DNA from 2 places in the Fictibacillus enclensis genome. Region 1 is predicted to be linked to the other one. Evidence: a T-box and tRNA genes for the amino acid it is inferred to sense, from the RefSeq annotation. Region 1 holds a T-box; the other holds one or more tRNA genes.
What was found. A T-box is a leader RNA that pairs with one kind of tRNA and senses whether it is charged. The one in region 1 lies ahead of serS (serine--tRNA ligase), so its partner is inferred to be a tRNA-Ser.

Region 1 (6,231 bases):
TCCTGACCATCAAGTATTTGATGCTGAGCACCTTATGGGGAAATACAGAATTAGCGGTGTACCCATTGTCGACGGCGACAAAAAATTAGTCGGCATTCTCACTAACCGTGATCTTCGCTTTATTGAAGATTACTCCATCCAGATTTCAGATGTCATGACAAAAGAGAACCTTGTTACCGCACCTGTTGGAACAACGCTTAAAGAAGCGGAACAATTGCTTCAAAAGCATAAGATTGAAAAGCTTCCATTGGTTGATGATGAAGGAACTCTTCAAGGATTAATTACCATAAAAGATATTGAGAAAGTGATTGAGTTTCCGAACTCTGCAAAAGACAGCCAGGGACGTTTGCTGGCTGGTGCAGCAGTAGGTGTGACGAAGGATGCGATGGTTCGTATCGACAAGCTTGTGGAAGCTGGCGTGGATGCTATCGTTATTGATACCGCTCATGGCCATTCTGAAGGCGTACTGACTAAAGTCCGGGAAGTTCGTGCCAAATACCCGGACCTTACGATTATTGCCGGTAATGTGGCTACTGCCGAAGCGACAAGGGATCTTATTGAAGCAGGCGCAAGTGTGGTTAAAGTAGGTATTGGTCCTGGGTCCATCTGTACTACACGCGTTGTGGCAGGAGTTGGCGTTCCACAGATTACAGCTGTTTATGATTGTGCGACAGAAGCCCGCAAGCACGGGATACCTGTCATTGCGGACGGCGGCATTAAATATTCCGGTGACATCGTAAAAGCTTTGGCTACTGGAGGACATGCCGTTATGCTGGGCAGCATGCTTGCCGGTGTATCAGAAAGCCCGGGAGAGCGTGAGATTTATCAGGGACGTCAGTTTAAGGTATACCGGGGAATGGGGTCTATCGGCGCCATGGAACAAGGAAGCCGTGACCGATATTTCCAGGAAAATAACCAAAAACTTGTTCCGGAAGGCATTGAAGGACGCGTACCTTACAAAGGACCGCTGGCTGATACATTGTTCCAGCTAATCGGCGGTATTCGTTCCGGTATGGGATATTGCGGAACACCAACCATCGAAGAACTTCAAAACAATTCCAAATTCGTTCGAATTACAGGTGCCGGGCTTCGTGAGAGTCATCCTCACCAGGTGCAGATTACCAAAGAAGCACCAAATTATTCGGTCTAAAGATAGATTTTTGAAAAAAAGTGGACAGAGGTTATTCCTCTGTCTATTTTTTTGTATATTGCTATGGTACAATTACGTTTGTGTGTAAATTGTATGGAGGTGTCAGTGTTGTTCGGCAACAAAATTAAAGGTATTACGTTTTCTGCTGTTTTGGTTTCGATGTTATCAGCCAGTATGTTTGGATATTCAGATAAAGCAAGTGCTGCTCCTGTGCTTAAATCCAGTTCAGAGACCGCGATTTTAGTTGATGGAGATACAGGAAAGGTTTTATATCAAAAGAAAGCCGAGCAAGTATTGCCGCCTGCCAGTATGTCAAAAATGATGACAGAATACCTGGTAAATGAAGCAATTAAAAAAGGTAAAATTAAGTGGGATCAAAAAACTGCCATCAGTACATATGCCCATAAAATTTCTCAAAACCGTTCACTATCAAATGTCCCATTACGCAGTGACTATAAATATTCGGTAAAAGAACTTTACGAAGCGATGGCGATCTATTCTGCCAACGGTGCATCCATTGCGCTTGCAGAGTTAGTCGGCGGGTCTGAAGAAAAGTTTGTTAAAATGATGAATGACAAAGCCAAGGAAATGGGAATCAAGGATGCCCGTTTTGTTAACTGTACAGGTTTGAATAACAATGACCTGCAAGGATTTGATTCTGTTGGAAGCAAAACAGATGAGAATAAAATGTCCGCAAAATCCGTTGGTATTCTTGCGTACAAGCTGATCAATGATTATCCGGAAGTTCTGGATATCGCAAGTATTCCTACTAAATGGTTCCGTCCAAATACCGATGACAAAATCCTTATGAAAAACTGGAACTGGATGCTTCCGGAACTTGTTTACGGATATAAAGGTGTAGATGGTCTTAAGACAGGTACCACTGACAGCGCCGGTTATGCCTTTGCTGCTACTGCTAAACGCGATGGAACAAGACTTATCTCTGTTTTAATGAAATCAGACAGCTACAAAGGCCGTTTTGACGAAACGAAAAAGCTGCTGAGTTATGGATTTGAAAATTATTCTAAAGAAACATTATTGCCTAAGGGCTACGAGCTCAAAAACAAAAAAACCCTTCCTGTTATTCAAGGCAAGGGTAAAGAAGTAGGAATTAAAACAAAAGAACCGGTAACCATGCTGGTGAAAAACGGTGAAAAAGAAAACTACAAGCCTGTACTTGTGATCGACAAAAAACATCTCGATAAAGACGGGAAATTGAAAGCCCCTCTTAAGAAAGGTGAAGCGATCGGACACATCGAGCTGAAGTATACAGGTAAAGAAAAGGATCAGGGCTATTTGCTCAATGATGGATCCGGCAAAGGACAAGCCAGTGTGGTAACAACCAAAGCCGTCGAAAAAGCCAATTGGTTTGTACTGTCCATGAGAAGCACGGGTCATTTCTTTGGCGGTGTCTGGAATTCTGCAATGGATACGGTAAAAGGCTGGTTCTAATGTCATATCATACTCTTCGAAAGCATTGCTTTTGGAGAGTATTTTTTTAAACCCTATGAATTTTATCGGTTTTACGTTAAAATAAGTGTGAATTTGATTATTACAAAAACTCAGATTTGAGTTAATAAATAGGGGGATATGTAGCATGTTGAAAACAGGTACAGATCGTGTAAAACGCGGAATGGCTGAAATGCAAAAAGGCGGAGTCATCATGGATGTCATCAATGCAGAGCAAGCCAAAATTGCTGAAGCTTCCGGTGCAGTAGCCGTTATGGCGCTTGAGCGTGTGCCGGCTGATATTCGCGCAGCAGGCGGAGTGGCTCGCATGGCTGACCCTACCATCGTAGAGGAAGTACTCAATGCAGTAAGTATCCCCGTTATGGCGAAAGCAAGAATCGGCCACATTGTCGAAGCTCGTGTTCTTGAATCCATGGGAGTAGACTACCTGGATGAAAGTGAAGTACTGACTCCTGCCGACGAAGTGTTCCACTTAAACAAACGTGATTTTACCGTTCCATTTGTATGTGGGGCACGTGACCTTGGAGAAGCATCCCGCCGTATTGGTGAAGGAGCATCCATGCTTCGTACGAAAGGTGAGCCAGGAACAGGCAACATTGTTGAAGCGGTTCGCCACATGCGCATGATTCAAGGCCAGATCCGCAAAGTATCTGCAATGAGTGAAGATGAATTGATGACAGAGGCGAAAAACCTTGGAGCACCTTATGAAATTCTTCTTCAAATCAAAAAAGACGGCCGTCTTCCAGTCGTTAACTTTGCAGCCGGCGGTGTAGCTACACCAGCGGATGCCGCATTAATGATGGAGCTTGGAGCTGACGGTGTGTTTGTTGGATCAGGAATCTTCAAATCAGCAAACCCCGAAAAGTTTGCCCGTGCGATTGTAGAAGCAACTACTCATTACAGAGATTATGAGCTGATTGCAGAATTGTCCAAAGGACTTGGAACAGCAATGAAAGGAATTGACATCTCCACGCTTCTTCCTGGAGACCGTATGCAGGAGCGAGGCTGGTAAGAAGGGAACGCTGCATAAATGACTAAGATAGGTGTACTTGCTCTGCAAGGCGCTGTAAGGGAACATATTAAAGCTTTACAGGAAAGCGGCGCAGAAGCAGTAAGTGTAAAGCGAATTGATGAGCTGAACGACCTTGATGGCCTGATTATCCCGGGTGGAGAAAGCACGGCCATGAGGCGTTTAATCGATAAATATGAATTTCTTGAACCACTCAAAGCATTTGCAAAGGAAAAACCGGTTTTTGGCACATGTGCAGGTCTCATCCTGATGGCGAAAACCATTCAGGGACAAGATACCGCCCACCTCGAGCTGATTGATATGACGGTTGAACGCAATGCATTCGGCCGCCAAAAAGAAAGCTTTGAAGCAGAGCTTGAAATCAAAGGTGTGGGTGAGGACGTAAATGGAGTATTTATCCGTGCTCCTTACATTGTGAATGTTGGTGAAGACGTTGAAGTTCTTTCCGTTCACAATGACCGCATTGTAGGTGCCAGACAGGGACATTTCCTTTGTGCAGCCTTTCATCCGGAGCTAACGGATGACTATCGCCTGCATCAATTTTTTGTGCAGATGGTGGATGAAACGAAAAAAGTCATTGCATAAAAAAAGAAATTGTTGTACATTACTATACAAACATTATTTGTTAAATCGAAGACAGGAATCAGTAGCAACATGATTTTTGACCAGAGAGTCGGTGGCTGGTGAAAACCGATCAAAATCAGTTGCGAATCCATCCTTGAGTGGAAAGCTGAAATGTTACGTAGGCTTTCACGGTCCACATTGTCCGTTATCAATGCCGAGCGGCAGGCGATCGCCTGCAACCAGGGTGGCAACGCGGGTTAACTCTCGTCCCTTTCTACTTTATTGTAGTGTAGGGACGGGAGTTTTTTAATTTTGTACGCCGAACAATAAGCATCGGATTTCTTCGTTGCCTTGATTCCTCGGATCCTCATTTAGGGGTAACTAAACTCCGGTCCTCGGAATCAGCGGCGCCTCGAACTCCTTGCTTCTTGTTCGGCTATGGGGGAATAACGGCTTTGGTTTTCGGTATATAGTGGATTGTACTTTTGGATGGAACATTGGTTGTTGTGTAAAGGTGAAATAAAGGAGGATAAAAACATGCTGGATTTGAAATTTGTACGAGCGAATTTTGATGAAGTAAAAGAAAAACTAAGCAAACGTGGAGAAGATTTATCCGGTCTTGACCGTTTTCTCGAGTTGGATGAACGCCGCCGTCAGTTGATTGGTGAAACGGAGACGCTGAAGTCCAAGCGGAATGAAGTATCCAAACAGGTAGCGGAATTTAAGCGTGAAAAGAAGGATGCGGATCATCTGATTAAAGAGATGCGTGAAGTGGGCGACAGGATCAAAGCAATTGATGAGGAGCTCCGCACGACTGAAGAAGATTTGAATCACATCATGCTGACTTTGCCAAATCTTCCACATGAGAGCGTACCTGTTGGTGAAACAGAGGATGATAACGTGCCGGTCCGCCATTGGGGAGATATTAAAGAATTTTCCTTTGAACCTAAGGCACATTGGGACTTGGCAACGGACCTTGATATTGTAGACTTTGAAAGAGCAGCCAAAGTAACCGGCAGCCGTTTTGCTTTTTATAAGGGAGCGGGGGCGCGCCTGGAACGTGCTTTGATCAACATGATGATGGATTATCATGAAGACCACCATGGTTATACGGAGATTTTACCGCCATATATGGTAAACCGGGAAAGCATGACAGGTACCGGGCAGCTTCCTAAGTTTGAAGAAGATGCGTTTAAAATTCGTGAAGAAGATTACTTTTTAATTCCTACAGCGGAAGTCCCTGTAACAAACTTGCACCGCAACGAGATTTTAACAGCTGAGGAATTGCCAAAAGGTTATGTGGCCTACAGCGCGTGCTTTCGTTCTGAAGCAGGTTCTGCAGGAAGAGACACACGCGGCCTGATCCGCCAGCATCAGTTTAATAAGGTTGAGCTTGTACGCTTTGTTAAACCGGAGGATTCTTATGAAGAACTCGAAAAGCTTACAGGTCATGCTGAAAAAATTCTTCAGCTCCTGAAGCTTCCTTACCGGGTGCTCAGCATGTGTACGGCTGACTTAGGATTCACGGCAGCGAAGAAGTACGACATTGAAGTATGGATTCCGAGCTATGGAACGTACCGTGAAATTTCTTCTTGTTCCAATTTTGAAGCCTTCCAGGCGAGAAGAGCACAAATCCGCTTCCGTCGTGAAGCCAAAGGAAAACCGGAATACGTTCATACGTTAAATGGATCCGGACTTGCGATCGGCCGAACCGTTGCTGCAATTTTGGAAAATTATCAGCAGGAAGACGGAAGCATTGTGATTCCGGAAGTGTTGCGTCCTTACATGGGGAACAAGGAAATCATCCAATAATAAGCTTGAACAGAGGAAGGGAGAACTCAATCTCCCTTTTTCTCTTTTTTAAAGGACAAGATGGTGAGGATAAGGACAATAAGAATCAACCCATATACAGGAGTCATCCAGATTTCATAGATGGAGCCGGGGTCACCTTTTACCAATTGAGTATCCAGGCTGATTCTGTTCCAGTGCAGAGACACAGGATTATCAGCATGCACTG
Region 2 (6,231 bases), 2.2 Mb from region 1:
TCGGCCTTTTTCTTTTTGGAATTAAATATTTGGGGGAAGGGCTCCAGAATTCTGCCGGAGACCGGCTGCGAAATATTCTTGACAGTTTAACAACGAATACATTTACAGGGATTCTCGCCGGTTTGTTTGTTACGATGCTGATTCAGTCCAGCTCCGCTACAACGGTTTTGACAGTCGGACTTGTTAATGCTCGTATGCTTACATTAAGACAGGCAGTGGGAATCATTATGGGAGCCAATATAGGTACAACGTTTACCGCTTTTATTATTGGCTTTGATGCTGCAGGCTTCGGTCTGCCATTACTCGCAGTTGGCGCATTTTTTGTTTTCTTTATCCGCAATTATAAATACGTGTTTATTGGGAGGATCCTTTTTGGTCTTGGAGGACTGTTTTTTGGATTGCAGCTGATGGGAGCAGGAATGGAGCCGCTGCAAACCTCCCTGAATTTTAAAAATATAACCGACCATCTCAATGACCAGCCGTTTCTGGGGATTGCAGCTGGGATGTTCGCTACCATGGTGCTGCAGTCATCCAGTGCCACCGTGGGTATTCTTCAACAAATGTTTTCCATGGATTTAATTCATCTGAGCGGAGCTCTTGCTGTTTTATTTGGAGATAACATTGGAACGACCATCACCGCGGTGATTGCAGCCATCGGAGCTTCACAGAATGCCAAGCGTGCCGCGCTCGTTCATGTACTGTTTAATGTCATCGGAACCGTTATCTTTGTTATTTTCTTTATTCCTTATAAAAGCATCATTGAATGGCTCACAGGGTTTATGAATTTGAAGCCGGCGATGGAAATCGCTTTTGCACATGGCTTTTTTAATGTGGCAAATGTCATTATTTTGTTTCCGTTCATCTCATTTTTGGTCTATGGTGTTACCCGGTTGATCCGGGATGATGAGTGGACCGTTGATACTCAAACGGTGAAGCTGGATGAAAAAGTGATCAACAGTTCACCTGAATTTGCTTTGCATCAGGCGAGACAGGAATTGCTGAAAATGGCAGCCTATTCCCGGGAGGGCCTTAATCAGGCGTTGCTTTTCTTTCAAACACGAAAAAACCGGTATGCGGACACCGCCATGCAGTATGAAGAGGAAATTAACAGATTTGACCGCCAGCTTACAAAGTTTCTCGTGAAATTATCGATTCATTCTCTTTCCAAAAACGAATCTACTGAGCATACGATGCTGCTAAACCTCTGTAAGGATATCGAGCGGGTAGGGGACCATATGAAAAATATGATTGATCTGGTCTGTTTTATGGCTAGAAATAATATTAAGCTTTCAGAGGTCACTTCCAGGGATTTTGAGAATATGATGATTCTTACTCAATCCTGTCTGGAAAAGGCCATTATGGCGCTCGAGACCAATAACAAGTCCATGGCAGAAGAAGTACTGTCCATTGAGGATGGTATTGATGAGATGGAAAAAACATTAAGAAAGAAGCATATTCAGGATATCAACAATAATTTGAGCAGCGGTCAGGAAAGTGTTGTCTATGTCGACTTCATCAGTAATTTGGAACGGATCGGTGATCATTCCGTCAATATTGCTGAAGCTGTTCTTGAAAGATAAAAATGCAAGATAGTAGGAGGTAAAACGTTGGATTATCTATATTGGACGCTGATCATCTTGTCATTTCTGCTAGCCTTTGCCGGCTTAATCTTTCCGATTTTGCCAGGCGCGCTGTTTCTTATACTGGGATTTTTATTGTATGGCTTATTTTATTCCTTTCAGTCATTCACTATCTTCTTTATCGTCGTGCAGGCCATTCTGCTGGCTAGTTTGTTTGTGGTGGATTATATCAGCAATTTATATGGAGTCAAAAGGCGGGGAGGATCGAAGGCGGCCATATGGGGAAGTACCATCGGCCTGCTTGTCGGACCATTTGTAATTCCGGTGGCCGGTATTATTGCCGGTCCATTTATCGGGGCGTTTCTGGCTGAACTCGTTATTGGACGCAAATCTCCCATGGATGCCTTCCGAGTCGGTGTAGGCTCGGTCCTTGGCTTTTTGGGAGGGACGCTAGTCAAGATTGTCATTCAATTGATTATGATTGGATACTTTTTGTATGTGGTTTTATAAAAAAGTGCTTGCTAAGCGGATGGGAACATGCTATATTTATATCTGTCTTCTCGACAACGGCCAACCAAGGCTGTTGAAAAAAAGAGTTGACTTACATAACGGAAAAATGATATAGTAATTCTTGTCCCTTAGAGGACAACATAATTGTTCCACAGTAGCTCAGTGGTAGAGCTATCGGCTGTTAACCGATCGGTCGTAGGTTCGAGTCCTACCTGTGGAGCCAACTATGGCGGTGTAGCTCAGCTGGCTAGAGCGTACGGTTCATACCCGTGAGGTCGGGGGTTCGATCCCCTCCGCCGCTACCATATTTTTTAGGCGATGGCGATCGTGGCGAAGTGGTTAACGCACCGGATTGTGGTTCCGGCATTCGTGGGTTCGATTCCCATCGGTCGCCCCATTATACTTACATATATGATATACTTAATAAAACCACATGGACCCTTAGCTCAGTTGGTCAGAGCGGTCGGCTCATAACCGATTGGTCGTAGGTTCGAGTCCTACAGGGTCCACCACATACAATCATACGGAGGTATACCCAAGTCTGGCTGAAGGGATCGGTCTTGAAAACCGACAGGGGCTTAGCGGCTCGCGGGGGTTCGAATCCCTCTACCTCCTCCATTTACTTTGTAAAGAGTAATAACATCCGTAAGCATTCATATCATCGCGGGGTGGAGCAACGAGCGCTACAGCACGAGTAGGCTACGAGTAACCTCGACGGATACACTTCAAGAAATAGCTTGTAGAGGAAGAGGTCAAGCTACGGAGGAATAACATCATCCGTAAGCATTCATATCATCGCGGGGTGGAGCAGTCTGGTAGCTCGTTGGGCTCATAACCCAAAGGTCGCAGGTTCAAATCCTGTCCCCGCAACCAAAGTGGCTCGATAGCTCAGTCGGTAGAGCAGAGGACTGAAAATCCTCGTGTCGGCGGTTCGATTCCGTCTCGAGCCACCATTTCTATACATACGTAACCTTTGCCTTTTTGGCAAAGGTTTTTTGTTTACAACATTTCAAAATAAATGCGTCGAATATGCTCGATTAGTGTCGACATATACGGTTTGAGAGTAAAAGGGGCTTTTTTGAGAATAAATCGGTTCATTTTGAGAATAAACACAGGAGTTTTGAGAGTAATTAAATATCTTCCGCTAATGTGAGGACATTTAAGACAAAATTTCATTCCAAAAGGGAGAGGTCTGTTACTCTCCAGTCGAAGATTAACAAAAAAATTGCAAAACTGTGCATTTTGCAGGGAATTTACCGCTTTTTAATCCATTTCAATGAAAACAAGTCATAGCGCTCTATTCCGTCGTAAAAAATAAGCTTCTTCCAATAAGGGTTTATCGTTGAAAGATAAGGGTAAATCTGATAATGTATGTGTTGTGCTACTTATTAAACATTCTTGTTGACTAAGTTTTCAATTTGGGGTTTCCCAAAATGAAATAAAAAATGAACTACATATCAAGGAGGAGATGTATCATGGCAAAGTTTGAACTGCCTGCTTTACCTTACGCCGCAAACGCACTTGAACCACACATTGATGAGGATACGATGAATATCCACCATGACCGTCATCATAAGACATATGTTGACAACTTGAACGCAGCTCTTGAAGGCCAATCCGAGTTTGAAAGCAAAAACTTGGTTGACATTCTGACTAACCTTGATTCTCTGCCAGAAAACATTCGCACGGCTGTACGCAATAACGGCGGCGGGCATGCGAACCACAGTTTGTTCTGGGAAATCCTTAAACCAGGCGGATCCAATGAGCCAACTGGTGAAGTGGCTGATGCCATCAACAACAAATTTGGAAGCCTTGATGCTTTCAAAGAGCAGTTCGCGAACGCTGCAAAAGGCCGTTTCGGATCTGGCTGGGCATGGCTTGTTGTAAATAACGGTGAGTTGGAAGTAACAAGCACTCCCAACCAGGACAACCCTGTAATGGAAGGCAAAACACCAATTCTTGGACTTGATGTTTGGGAGCACGCTTATTACCTTAAGTATCAAAACAAGCGTCCTGACTATATCAACGCATTCTGGAATGTTGTAAACTGGGATGAAGTTGAAAAACGCTACAACGAAGCAAAATAAGCAAGTATTTCAGGTGAAAGCCGGTTTCCTCAGGGGAGCCGGCTTTTGTTTTTATTGGAATTACAATAAAAACCAATTTTCCGATTGGCGAATAGCCCCTTACAAGTGGTGAAAACTACATGTGAATTGCAAAGGGGCGAGATCATGAAATTTAAATTGTTCGGAGATACAGACAGAACGAAGGAATTGCTTTTATTGCTTGTGATTGGCGGACTGTTCGCGCTGAGCACCGCTTTGTCCAATACATTCGTTAACATTTATTTGTGGAAACAGTCGGGAGAATTGAGAGACATTGCTCTATATAATTTATCCATTGTGTGCATTCAGCCTGTTGCTTTTTTTATTGCGGGGAGATTAACCAAAAAAATTGACAGGGTTATTGTACTTCGAATTGGTGTTACCATCCTGTCGCTGTTTTATTTGTTTGTGCTTTTTCTGGGAGAACAGGCAAGCGAGCGTCTTCTCTTGCTGGGAGGTCTTCTTGGTGCGGGCTCAGGGTTCTACTGGCTGGCTTTTAACGTGTTGACGTTTGAAGTGACTGAGCCGGACACGCGTGATTCCTTTAACGGTTATCTTGGTGTATTCACTTCGTTATCAGGTATGGTTGGACCTATAACCTCGGGATTCTTAATTTCCCAGCTGGATAAGTTTACTGGCTATCGCATTATTTTTACCGTCTCGTTGTTTTTGTTTTTTACAGCTGTAGTCATCAGCTTTTTCTTGAAGCGGCAAAAAGCGGAAGGGAAGTTTCATATATGGCAAATCCTTAAATCCCGGACATACAATCGAAACTGGGCGCGAATCTTGTATGCCCATTTTTTTCAAGGGATTCGAGAAGGCACATTTATCTTTTTGATCGTCATCTGGGTTTATATTATTTCAGACAGTGAATTTGCGCTTGGCACGTTCGGTCTTGTTCAATCGGCAGTATCCTTTATCGGCTATTTTGTTGTATCCCGGTACATGAACAAGGAACGAAGGAAAAAATCCATCTTTGTTGGAGGGTTGATCCTGTTTCTTTCGCCGTTCTTGTTTTTAATGAATGTCACCTTTCCTCTTTTAATGCTTTATGGTGTTGTGATCTCGATCGCCTATCCTCTTCTTCTCGTGCCATATGTTTCTCTGACTTATGATGTGATCGGGAGATGTGATAATGCGGGGCCGATGAGAGTGGAGTATATTGTTGTGAGAGAACTTTTTTTAAATGCGGGACGAATCCTTTCGATTGTTATTCTGCTGATCACGATTCAGTTCTTTAATGGGGACTACAGCATTCCTCTATTGCTTCCAATCCTGGGAGCCGGGCATTTTGTCATTTACTTTTGTGTTCGGTCCATTCGATTTTCGACCCTTCAAAAATCAGACATTGTATCCAACTACTCACAGAACAATACAGATCGAGAAGACGGCAGCAGAGTGTGACATTTTTCTTTCCGAAACAGTGATTTACTGTTACTATTATTGTAGTAAATCAATTTGTGGAAAATGGAAATGAGCAGAAACTCTTTCCATATATAGGTAAGGGTGGAATGAATGACGAAAGAAAAGAAGAAAAAGAATCATGTCCCTATACGTCTGAACGCCTTGTTTCTTGCGGTGTTCTTTCTTTTCTCAATTTTAATTTTCCGTCTGGGGTATGTACAGATTGTCCAGGGGGAAGAGTATCAGCGCTCCGCGGATAAAAAGGAAAATGTAACCGCACGGCTTGATGCGCCGAGAGGGAAGATGATGGATACTGAAAACCGTGTAGCGGTGGATAATAAACCGGTATATTCCATTACGTATACACGTACACAGAAAACAAGTGCGGAAGACCGTGAAGCCATTGCTGAAAAGTTGGCTGGCTATATCAAAAAGGACACAAAAAATGTAACAGAGCGGGATAAAAAGGATTATTTTATCTTTCTGCATCAAAAGGAAGTAGAAAGCCGCATTTCGCCCGCTGAAAAGAAGCAATTGAATGATGATCAGTATTACAAGCTTATGCTTGACCGGATCACTAAAAAGGATCTTGATTCCTTTACTCCTCATCAAATTGAGGTACTGGCGATCAA

Region 2: it has a tRNA-Ser gene. The T-box ahead of serS (serine--tRNA ligase) is inferred to sense a tRNA for this amino acid. The anticodon was not compared.

Annotation. Positions count from the first base shown of each region.
Region 1 covers NZ_CP126109.1:16,315-22,545, forward strand. The annotation lists gene guaB (IMP dehydrogenase) at 1-1,150, shown strand, start outside; gene QNH15_RS00065 (serine hydrolase) at 1,310-2,602, shown strand; gene pdxS (pyridoxal 5'-phosphate synthase lyase subunit PdxS) at 2,748-3,632, shown strand; gene pdxT (pyridoxal 5'-phosphate synthase glutaminase subunit PdxT) at 3,651-4,235, shown strand; T-box leader at 4,275-4,489, shown strand; gene serS (serine--tRNA ligase) at 4,752-6,026, shown strand; gene QNH15_RS00085 (hypothetical protein) at 6,053-6,231, opposite strand, start outside.
Region 2 covers NZ_CP126109.1:2,923,093-2,929,323, reverse strand. The annotation lists gene QNH15_RS15425 (Na/Pi cotransporter family protein) at 1-1,580, shown strand, start outside; gene QNH15_RS15420 (DUF456 domain-containing protein) at 1,608-2,090, shown strand; tRNA gene QNH15_RS15415 (tRNA-Asn) at 2,239-2,313, shown strand; tRNA gene QNH15_RS15410 (tRNA-Met) at 2,319-2,395, shown strand; tRNA gene QNH15_RS15405 (tRNA-His) at 2,412-2,487, shown strand; tRNA gene QNH15_RS15400 (tRNA-Ile) at 2,526-2,602, shown strand; tRNA gene QNH15_RS15395 (tRNA-Ser) at 2,616-2,708, shown strand; tRNA gene QNH15_RS15390 (tRNA-Met) at 2,887-2,963, shown strand; tRNA gene QNH15_RS15385 (tRNA-Phe) at 2,968-3,043, shown strand; gene QNH15_RS15380 (superoxide dismutase) at 3,566-4,177, shown strand; gene QNH15_RS15375 (MFS transporter) at 4,322-5,599, shown strand; gene QNH15_RS15370 (peptidoglycan D,D-transpeptidase FtsI family protein) at 5,711-6,231, shown strand, end outside.